Regions from separate parts of the Shewanella polaris genome, predicted to be linked through region 2. Evidence: predicted binding sites of a transcription regulator. Region 2 holds the regulator's gene; the other holds the start of a gene.
What was found. Region 2 encodes MetJ, which represses methionine synthesis genes. Its sites were predicted from a motif close to TAGACGTCTAGACGTCTA; they were not measured.
Positions count from the first base shown of each region.

Region 1 (5,477 bases), 1.7 Mb from region 2:
TGTTTTCTTGGGGCTGAGCAGTTTGAGCTTGAGTGGTAAGTTCAACGGTAACAGCTTGATCATGACTCTGAGCTTCTACTTCAATAGAAAATAATGGCGAGTGCACTTTTGCCAACTGGCCTTTACGGTAGTGCAATTTAACAATTTTACCGGCTTTCATTGCCGGAATTTGCACGAGTGCTTTATCAGTCATCACATCAGCAATAGGCTGGTCTTCAACCACTATATCGCCTTCTTCAACTAACCAATCAACCAATTCACATTCAACAATGCCTTCACCAATGTCTGGCAATAAAAATTCTTCTATGTTTGATTTATTGCTCGTTGGCACATCAATAGTATCAGTATGATGCACCGATGTGTCGTTAACCGGTGTCATGGCTGCTACTGGCGTTTCAGCAACGCTGTCAGTACCTTCACCTTCCATTTCTACTGCATACAATGGCTGATGAACAATGGCAATCTCGCCTTTCGCGTAATAAAGCTTGGTAATTTTTCCAGCATGGGGCGCCGGTATTTGAACTAACGCTTTATCTGTCATTACATCAGCAATGGGTTGATCTTCGGTAACAAAGTCGCCTTCGCTGACCAACCAATCAACCAATTCACACTCAACAACACCTTCGCCGATGTCGGGTAAAATAAAATCTTTAATCATATCTTATTCCTAATACGCCACAGTGGCCTTGATGGCTTCGAAGGTCTTTAACTCATCTGGCATGTATTCTTTTTCATGAATTAATGGATACGGAGTATCTAATCCACATACGCGGTTGATGGGTGATTCCAACGACAGAAAACATTCTTGTTGGATGGTAGCCGCAATTTCACCGGCAAAGCCACCCGTTAATGGTGCTTCATGGTTTATTAACAAGCGACCCGTTTTAGTCACGGATTTTGCAATAGTCTCGACATCCCAAGGAGATATGGTGCGTAAATCAATAATTTCACATGAAATACCTTCTTTTTCGGCACGTTCACAGGCTTTCTCAACCACTTCCATTTGCGCGCCCCAAGCCAATACCGTGATATCACTGCCCTGCTTGATGACTTGTGCTTTGCCTAACTCGATAATGTAGTCTCCAGCCGGAACTTCGCCAACAGAAGCTCTATACAAACGCTTAGGTTCAAAGAAAATAACTGGGTTAGGGTCGCGAATCGACGCCAACAACAAACCTTTAGCTTGTTCTGGGTTGCGCGGAATAACCACTTTTAAACCAGGCGTTTGCGTAAAATACGCTTCTGGTGATTGTGAGTGATAATGACCACCTGCGATACCACCTCCGTATGGCGTACGGAAGGTTAATCCTCCCACATCAAATTGATTACCACTGCGATAGCGAAATTTTGCTGTTTCATTGACGATTTGATCGAATGCCGGGAAAATATAATCGGCAAATTGAATTTCTGCCACGGCGGTCATGCCATATGATGCTAAACCATTAGCAAAACCGGCAATACCTTGTTCAGTTAATGGCGTATTAAAGCATCGATCACGACCGAACTGCTCTTGCAAGCCTGATGTAGCACGAAATACACCACCAAAGTGGCCAACATCTTCACCAAAAATCACCATGCGCTCGTCAGCAGTCATGGCTATTGATAACGCCTCATTGATGGCGTGTAACATATTCATTTGAGCCACGGTTAGAGTCTCCCTGCGCTTTTTGGATAGGCTTTTGGATACTTACTAATGTGTTCTTTCAATTCTTTCAGCTGTTTTCTTAACGCTGGAGTCGGCTTATCAAGCACATCTTCGATAATTTCGTCTAGTTTCGGTATCGGTAACTTTTCAGCCACTTTTACCGCGGCTAAAACCTCTTCGCGATAACGTTCAAATAATTTGGCTTCATCAGCTTCGGTCAGCCAATCTTTGTTCACCATCCACAATTTAAAGCGTTTTACTGGATCGTGTTGTTGCCATTTAGCCTCTTCTTCTTTTGAGCGATATCCCGATGGGTCGTCTGATGAAGAATGCGCCCCCAAACGATAAGTCATCGCTTCGATTAATACTGGTGCATTATGTTCTAGTGCATGAGCTCGAGCTTGTTGTGTGGCAGCTAACACCGCGAGCATGTCATTACCGTCAACACGGATAGTGTGCATCCCATAACCCACACCACGACTAGCAATACCGTTTCCGGCATATTGCTCTTCAGTAGGAGTAGAAATAGCATAACCATTGTTACGACAAAAAAAGATGGTTGGAGACTTAAGCACTGCAGCCATATTTAAACCGGCATGAAAATCACCTTCTGACGCAGCGCCTTCACCAAAATAACAAATGGCTACATTACGTTTGCCTTGTAACTTCATACCATAGGCAACACCTGTGGCTTGTGGAATTTGAGTGGCCAGTGGCGATGAAATGGTTTGGTAATTCAGTTCGCGACTGCCGTAATGAATCGGCATTTGACGACCTTTACCTAAATCTTTCTCGTTACTGAACATTTGATTCATAAATTGTTCAGTCGTAAAACCACGATAACGCAATGAGGCGTGCTCACGATATTGGGCCAAAATGACGTCGTCTTTATCAAGCGCTGCTGTGCTGCCAATAATTGAGGCTTCTTCACCAGTACAGGTCATGTAAAAACTAATTCGTCCTTGACGCTGCGCACCCAACATACGCTCGTCTAATACTCGTGTAAAAACACAAGTATCAAAGATTTTGTCGGCCAGAGCCTTATCGATTACTGGTAGAACCGCATTTTCATAAGTGGTGCCATCAGCTTGCAAAATACGCAAAATGGGGATGTGCAATGACGCTTTGTCTAAGAAGCTGACACGGTGCACTGTTTCATTGGTCAGTGGTGCGTTGCTCATATTATGCTCTTGTTATTGTTGAGCCCTGTTCAACATAAACATGGCTCTATTTATACTATGCGAGTAGACATTACGTTAACGTAAACTACCTATCAATACTTACTCTCACTGTAAACGTATTTTACTCACGATTAACATGTATATATTGCTTTACGACTATTCAATTTTCTCACTTAACGCTGGTACTAAACATAAAACAGTTCGCTGACCAATAGGCACATTTGCATTCGGAAATACGATTGCTTCTTGTGGGTGTTCAACTGTAATGGCATTACCGCCTTCTGTCGCTAACACTTCACCTTGACTAAAGGCACTGAAGTTTTCTACATCACCAGCAAAACTAAACTCAAAATCATCAAAGTGCTTATTAATAGAGCGCGATACTTTATATAAGTTCACCCTAGCGGCATCAAACGCTGGTACTTCTAGCACGATTTCAGTGATTAACTTTTCAAGCATAGTATGAGTTTGAATAAAACGACTCATATCGTTTTGGCCAAATGGCATCACTTTACCTAATTCAACGGTGAAAGCATCTGCTTGAAATTGCTCAGACGAATAATAACTGAACGTGGTCGTTGGCTCATGATGAAACAACATAGTATCAACGCCACATGCCGCCAAAAACATAATTTGCTCGCCACTGAAAGCACGACCTGGGCGGTATGGATAAATCGCGAACTTTTCATGCTTTGAGGCACGTATTGCGGTATGTAAGTCGTAATGAATACGTTGATTGTCGCTATTGGCATTGTAAAAGTCTGCCACGTATTGCTCTAACGCTTTGGCACGATGACGCTCTGGATGGCGTAAACCCTCGCCTTTAGAATGCGCGCCGCTAAATAAACGATTCATGTTTTCGTCAATAAAACGAGTTTTGTTGATAATAGCTGCTGGATTACCAATTAAAAATAAACAACGTTGTTTAGCGATAATTTTTTCGCTCAAAAGATCATGAATTAATTGATTACATATTTCTATTGGCGCGGTTTCGTTGCCGTGCACAGCACTTGATAACACTATGTCTTTAGTTGATGGGGTATTAGGAGTGAACACAATCACCCCAGTATCAAGCACATCCACGCGAGTGTGATTGCTTAAGATAAAATTGAAACTGCCGTCTATTTTGTCTGGATTAGCTAAAGTATAAGCTAGAAAATCATTATCTTTAATTGGATTAGATAACACTATCAACTCCTTGAATGCTTTATTTTATGGCATGATTAATCTTACTGTTGCGCTTCACTTAATCTTACAAATTTTGCATGCCTATTTTTATCAGCGGATTCTAGCATAAGCGACAATATTTTTAATGGAGGCATAAGTTAGATTTATTTATTAATAAAACATTACTTGCAAAAAAAACAAATATTGAACACAATTACGGCCATCTAGACTTCTATAATTTGTTTTAAGGGTTTGTCATGGCGTTAGCAACATTTGGTGCAGGTTGTTTTTGGGGTGTTGAGTATTTTTTCCGTGAAGTTAACGGTGTAATAAACGCTACATGTGGCTACATGGGCGGTAAAGATTCAGCTTTGACTTATAAAGAAGTGAAAACAGGAACCACTGGTCATGCCGAAGTTGTGCAAGTTGAATTTGATCCTGAAGTTATCGATTACAACGAGTTATTAGATGTTTTTTGGAAAAATCATAACCCAACCATGTTGAATATGCAGGGTGGCGACATTGGCACTCAATATCGCAGCACTATCTTTTTTCATGATAAACAGCAAAAAGCCCAAGCCGAAACATCTAAGCTAGCGTTAGCACGCAGTGGTAAATGGGGGCAACGTCATATTGTCACTGAAATTGTACCGATTCAAACATTCCACATTGCTGAGGAATATCATCAAAATTATCTTGAGAAGAATAATTTACCAACCTGTCACCTAGTTTACTAAGTTGGATTAATCCGTATCATTATTATGACAAATTTCCGTTTCAAGCTTGTTGATGCAACACATCTCTCAGCTTGAAGCGGATTATTTACACAATAGATAACCACAATCGATTTCCTACACTTAACTTCGCTTTACCCGCCGATGTAAATTCCATACAATCTCATCTATATTGCTTAAGGCAAGTTATTGGAGAACCAAATCATGAGTGAAGCTCGTCACGTTAACCTACTAATTTTAGGTTCTGGCCCTGCCGGCTATACCGCTGCTGTTTATGCTGCACGTGCAAATTTAAAGCCTGTAATGATCACAGGCATGCAGCAAGGTGGTCAATTAACCACAACAACTGAAGTCGAAAACTGGCCAGGTGATGCTGAAGACTTAACCGGTCCGGCATTAATGGAACGGATGCAAAAGCACGCTGAAAAGTTTGATACAGAAATTATTTTCGATCACATCAATGAAGTGAACTTAACTGAACGCCCTTTCCGTTTAAAAGGTGATAATGGCGAGTTTACTTGTGATGCACTCATTATTGCTACTGGTGCATCGGCTAAATATTTAGGCCTTCCATCTGAAGAAGCTTTTATGGGCCGTGGTGTGTCAGCCTGTGCAACCTGCGATGGTTTCTTTTATCGTAACCAAAAAGTGGCAGTGATTGGCGGTGGTAATACCGCTGTTGAAGAAGCGCTTTATTTAAGCAACATAGCTTCTGAAGTTCACTTAATCCACCGTCGCGATACTTTCCGT
Region 1 covers NZ_CP041036.1:2,360,565-2,366,041, forward strand. The annotation lists gene FH971_RS10295 (dihydrolipoyllysine-residue acetyltransferase) at 1-658, opposite strand, end outside; gene FH971_RS10300 (alpha-ketoacid dehydrogenase subunit beta) at 668-1,645, opposite strand; gene FH971_RS10305 (thiamine pyrophosphate-dependent dehydrogenase E1 component subunit alpha) at 1,648-2,826, opposite strand; gene astE (succinylglutamate desuccinylase) at 2,983-4,014, opposite strand; gene msrA (peptide-methionine (S)-S-oxide reductase MsrA) at 4,251-4,730, shown strand; gene trxB (thioredoxin-disulfide reductase) at 4,932-5,477, shown strand, end outside.
Region 1: msrA (peptide-methionine (S)-S-oxide reductase MsrA) is a predicted target of MetJ. The motif match lies at 4,211-4,228, and genes of this name have one in related genera.

Region 2 (5,477 bases):
TCCCAAGTCCAGTGTGAAGATTTCATAAACTCTTCGGCATGTTCCTTGTGGCATGTTAAGCATTGTGTCGTCACTTCAGGGCCATTAGCAAAAGGCCCTGGCAACGCCTCTTTGTGGTTAAAGGCAGCCTGTGCGCTACTGCTTAATATCAATAATACAGCCAGTGCTGATGATATTTTCATGATAATTATCCTCACCCCTGAGCTTGCACTCAGGGGCACTAAATTAGAAGTTCAAGTTAGAAGTTAACTGTTATTGATGCATTGACGTCATAGGCTGTGTCGATCACTGGTAACATTGAGTATGCAGTACCGGCAATTACATCATCAACTTTCTGTGGTGCACCTACTGGTGAGCCACTTCCGGTATATTCGTAGTCGTAATACAAACCTGCTAACTTGATGAACATCTTAGGATTGATATCAAAGATATAATACGCTTCGGCAACATGACCGCGAGTAGCTAACTTACTGCCAATAGGGTCGTCTTGCGCTTGGGTGAAAGGACTCCAGTATTTTGAACCGTAGTTATATTCCAAGCCGAATTTTCCGTATGGAGCAGGTACTTGTATACCCATATACACGCCGTAACCATTTTTAGTGTCATTATCAACTGTTTCTTTTGGCACCATAATGATTTCAGTAGCAGTGCTATTCAACTCTGCTTCAAATACTGCATCGCTTAACATACCACCGAACAAACCTGCATTACCGCTAGGTTCAGCACGAGTCCAACCAAGTGAAGCAAACATTTTTAAATCGTCATCAGTTTCATAGGCATAACCTAATCCACCTAAGTACATATCACCAATTACACCACTTGGTTGTACACGAGTAACGAAGTTAAAGTTTTCAAACTTTTGCATGTCTTGATACATTGTTGGGGCAAAGATACTCGCGAGTTGAGTAGGGAATGCCATGGTGCCTGTAAAGCCATCATTAACATCTTTAGCACCGAACAAAGTTAATTGTAGGAAGTGGTTACCGTCATTGATGACGTCGATATTAAACCCGCCTAGGTGAGTGTCTTTGGTGATAATGTCACCGAACAATTCGCCATTTCCGTATTGAGATTCAAAGCCTTGACCATAGCAGAAGCGTACCGTTTGGCCTTCAATACCCGTGATATCACCCAAATTGTAACCTAGGGTTAAACCGTCGAAGTTGAAATTGACTAAGTGACCTGATGGTGTGCCGCCTCGTAGCTCATTTTCACGATAATGACTTGGTGGACCATATGTTGAAGGGCGACGTCCGATAGAAAGGTAAGTGCCGCTGCCGTTAATGTCTTTCCAGTTAAAATAGGCACGCTCTACTTTTAACTCATCACCACTGGTGCTGCCACTACTTGTGCCGTCCATTGTGAATGAGTTCCATGAATCAAATACTTTAACTCCAGTAGAGTCTCCCCAGCTCTTAAACATGGTTAAGCGTCCGGCAAAGCTGACGTTGTCCCATACTTTTGCATCAATATTTAGGCGTAATCGAGTGGTGTAAAAAATATCATTATCAATATCTTGTTGAGTTTTTTGACCTAACACCATTGGCATCACGCCCTGTAGCTGGCCGCTTTGAAATGCGGTGGCTAGATCAGGGTTGGCCATCATCATTTGGCCTAATAACGAGGTAGAACTACTCGGGTCACCAAATACACCTGACATGGCTTTTGTAGCGAAGTCAGTAAAATTGACATTCATGGCCGGGTTCCAAGTGACATTTTGGTAATGTAATGAATGTGCTTTGGTTCTAAAATCACCAGTAATGGATATTCTGTCTAACGCAGTGTGACGCTCGGTTTTGTCAACTCGCGAATTTAAATCATCAAGATCTTCGTTAATAGTCGCGAGTTGTTGTTTTAGATCGGCAATCTTTTGTGCATCAGTGTCTGCCGCTAGGCTAGCACCACTCATAAAGAGTGCATTTGCAACGAGTATTGATATGAGAGTTCTCATAGTCTTGCTCCCCCAATTTGCCAAATGAATTAACTCAATCTGGCAAATTTTTGTTGTAAAAATCCCTGAGGCGAAGCCCCAATTTTTTGGATTGTTTATTTGCTTATGTTTTGCTTAGAGCGAAAGGCTCTCAGCTTTTATGATTTAGCCACAAGTTGCTGGCTGATCAGAATCGGCTGCGTGGTCATATAAAAACTGTTGAATGTCTTTCAAGTCTTTTTCTGATAGAGCCTCAAAAACGGCAGGTTTAGCTTTATGTTTATCTCGAGAGAAAAAGCGATCCCATTGACTCATAGTTTTAGCCATCGGAGTAAGTTCTGGGCCTTCACTATCGGCGCTGTGGCAAGCTTTACATTCTTTTTTGTAAAGATGTTTGCCTTTTTTAGGGTTACCACCTTCGGCTGCCATTGCTTGGCTACCTAGTGATAATGCAATAGCGAGTGCGATACCAACTTTAACGTATGTGTTCATCATTTTATCCTCTATAGGGCTTCTTATTAGTGGTGCGTTTGCAATTTATGTTTATTTCTTTGCTGTGAATAATGTTACCTAAAAGTGAGTAGTGTTAATTTGAAGTAGATCATGTTCATGAGAAAAATCTAATTGAAAAAAAGTTAATTGAATCAAATCTAATGGACTTATGTGATGTGGATCTCTTTCGTGACAATATTCAATTTGCTATAGAGATAAAAAATTTCGCAGTGGATTTGGAACAACAATTATGGATAGGGAAAAATAATTTAGTGTATTATTTTGGTGGAAGCCTTTAGGGGAAAATTTTTTTGGGTAAGGTTTAATTACTCATAATGAGAGAATAGTTAGCTCATTATGAGTTACTAGGTTGATTAGTTGATTAGTTGATTAGTGCGCTGGTCGATTTAACCACTAACAAAGTCGCACTGATACTACATAATATTAAGGTCACAATGCGGGTTTTATTTTTATCGACATGGTTAATTAACAATCCAGAGACCAAGTAACCGGTAACAACGGAAGGGAATAACATTAGCGACAACCACAAATGTTTCATCTCAACCAAGCCGACTATGGCTAGAATAGCTAAAGCAATCAGTGAACTGAGTACGAAGAATGCAGACAGTGCAGCTCTAAATTTACTAGGATCTTGGCCTGCAAGTAAAATCGCCATAGGTGGACCACCAATGGCGGCGATGTTGCCAAATATGCCCGAAAATACCCCCGCGATAAATAAACTGATGCGATTGATGGGGGCTGTAATGCGATAAACACTTAATATCACAGCAATAAATACAATAGCGGCAATCACTAAACCTAATATGGCTTGTGGTGCAAACAGTAATAACCCAGCGCCTAAAAATCCGCCGGGGATCCGCCCGAGCAAAGCATATTGTAAACCATTAAATTGCAGGTGGTTGCGTTCTCTAAATAAGGTCATTGCAGAAATGGCAAATCCCATTGCAATAATTGGTACTGGCACTAGTTGAGGGTTAACAATATACAGCAGGGGACTAGCAACAACGGCTAACCCAAAACCAATTAAGCTCTGGGTTAACGCGCCTAAAAAAACGATAATTGATGCCAGTATCAAGGTTGTAGGATCGATAAACGACATCATATGTTCTCTTTTAAAACAAGACTACTTCGTATTAGGGTAGTTTCCAAGTCGATGACGTTGTCACTAACCTGTGGATTATTCCAGCTCTTCCCATTCGATGCCCATATCATCCATTATCTTTTTAGCTTCACTTGGAATGCTGTCCGGTTCATCTTTTGATAAATCACCGTCATAAGGTAATGGTTGACCTGTATATGCATGCAAAAATGCTTCACATAGCAGTTCACTGTTAGTTGCATGACGCAGATTATTGATCTGACGTCTAGTGCGTTCATCTGTTAGTATTTTTAATACTTTTAGCGGTATCGAAACTGTAATCTTTTTTACTTGTTCATTTTTTTTGCCATGTTCGGCATATGGGCTAATATATTCGCCATTCCATTCAGTCATTAACTTACCCTTAACGATAAATACGGTGCGGATTTTAAACCGTTACAAGCTCTAGTCAAATTATTGCGACTATTTAACCTCGATGCAAATAGATTTCTTGATGTTTAGACGTCTACGCGTCTATTTTGTTGACGGATGCAGAACTTTTCGGTAAATTTGGACGTCTAGACATCTACTTGTGTGTTTGTGACATTTTAGGAATCAATTATGACAAAACATAAAAGCGCCACATTGGCCGTTCGCCAAGGTATTGAAACAGACACACAACATGGTGCAATTGTACCGCCTATTTATTTATCGACTAATTATTCATTCGATGGTCATAATAATCCTCGTGAGTTTGATTATAGTCGTTCAGGTAATCCTACTCGGTGTATTTTAGGGGAGGCGCTCGCCAAACTTGAACAAGGTGCTACTGGTGTGGTGACCTGTACTGGTATGGCGGCGATTACTTTAGTCACCAGCTTACTTGGCCCTGATGATTTATTGGTTGTACCGCACGATTGTTATGGTGGCAGTTATCGTTTATTTACTAATTTGGCGAAAAAAGGCCAATTTAAGTTGTTAGTTGTTGATCAAACAGATAGCCAAGCATTGAGTAAAGCCATTGCCCAGAAACCTAAAATGGTGTGGTTAGAAACCCCCTCAAATCCTTTACTTAGAGTGATTGATATCGAAGCCGTCAGTCATGCTTGCCATGACGTTGGCGCGTTGGTGTCGGTAGATAACACCTTTTTATCACCGATATTACAGCAACCTTTATTATTAGGTGCTGACATAGTGATCCATTCAACCACTAAATACATCAACGGTCACAGCGATGTCGTCGGTGGCGCGGTTGTGGCTAAAGATCCTGAATTAGGTGAATTATTGCATTGGTGGTCAAACACCCTTGGGCTGACGGGGTCTGCGTTTGACAGTTACTTAACACTGCGTGGCCTACGAACGCTTGCTGTGCGAATTCGTGAGCATCAACGTAACGCGCAAAAGATTGTTGAGCTACTCAGCGCTAGTGATGTGGTTACCAAGGTTCACTACCCGGGTTTAAAAGATCATCCAGGTCACGACATTGCGGCAAAACAACAACAAGGCTTTGGCGCTATGTTAAGTTTTGAATTGCAGGGCGGTGAAGCCGAAGTGGTTGCCTTTTTACAGGCATTGTCTTTGTTCAGTATTGCTGAAAGTTTAGGCGGAGTGGAAAGTTTAGTCGCCGTTCCGGCCACTATGACCCATAGAGCAATGGACCCACAAGCAAGGCAAGAGGCTGGTATTAAAGAGACTTTATTGAGACTATCAGTCGGTATTGAAGACGCTGAAGATCTACTTGCCGATCTGAAAGCTGGTTTAGCTGCCGTAGCGGCAATTAAATAAGCTTAATTTGAGTTTATGTTAGCTGTGGTTTGAGTAAAATAACAAAATATGCATTTGTGGCATGATTAAAATGCAAAAAAGAGTTCATTGCACCACTATTTATTGCATAAAGCGTTAATTGCAACAAGAAGCCGTCGCAATAAAAGTCGTAGTTGTTTAAGGAGTCAGTAA
Region 2 covers NZ_CP041036.1:4,097,808-4,103,284, reverse strand. The annotation lists gene FH971_RS17910 (tetrathionate reductase family octaheme c-type cytochrome) at 1-182, opposite strand, end outside; gene FH971_RS17905 (DUF3373 domain-containing protein) at 239-1,951, opposite strand; gene FH971_RS17900 (c-type cytochrome) at 2,096-2,425, opposite strand; gene FH971_RS17895 (sulfite exporter TauE/SafE family protein) at 2,805-3,545, opposite strand; gene metJ (met regulon transcriptional regulator MetJ) at 3,621-3,935, opposite strand; gene metB (cystathionine gamma-synthase) at 4,143-5,306, shown strand; gene FH971_RS17880 (bifunctional aspartate kinase/homoserine dehydrogenase II) at 5,477-5,477, shown strand, end outside.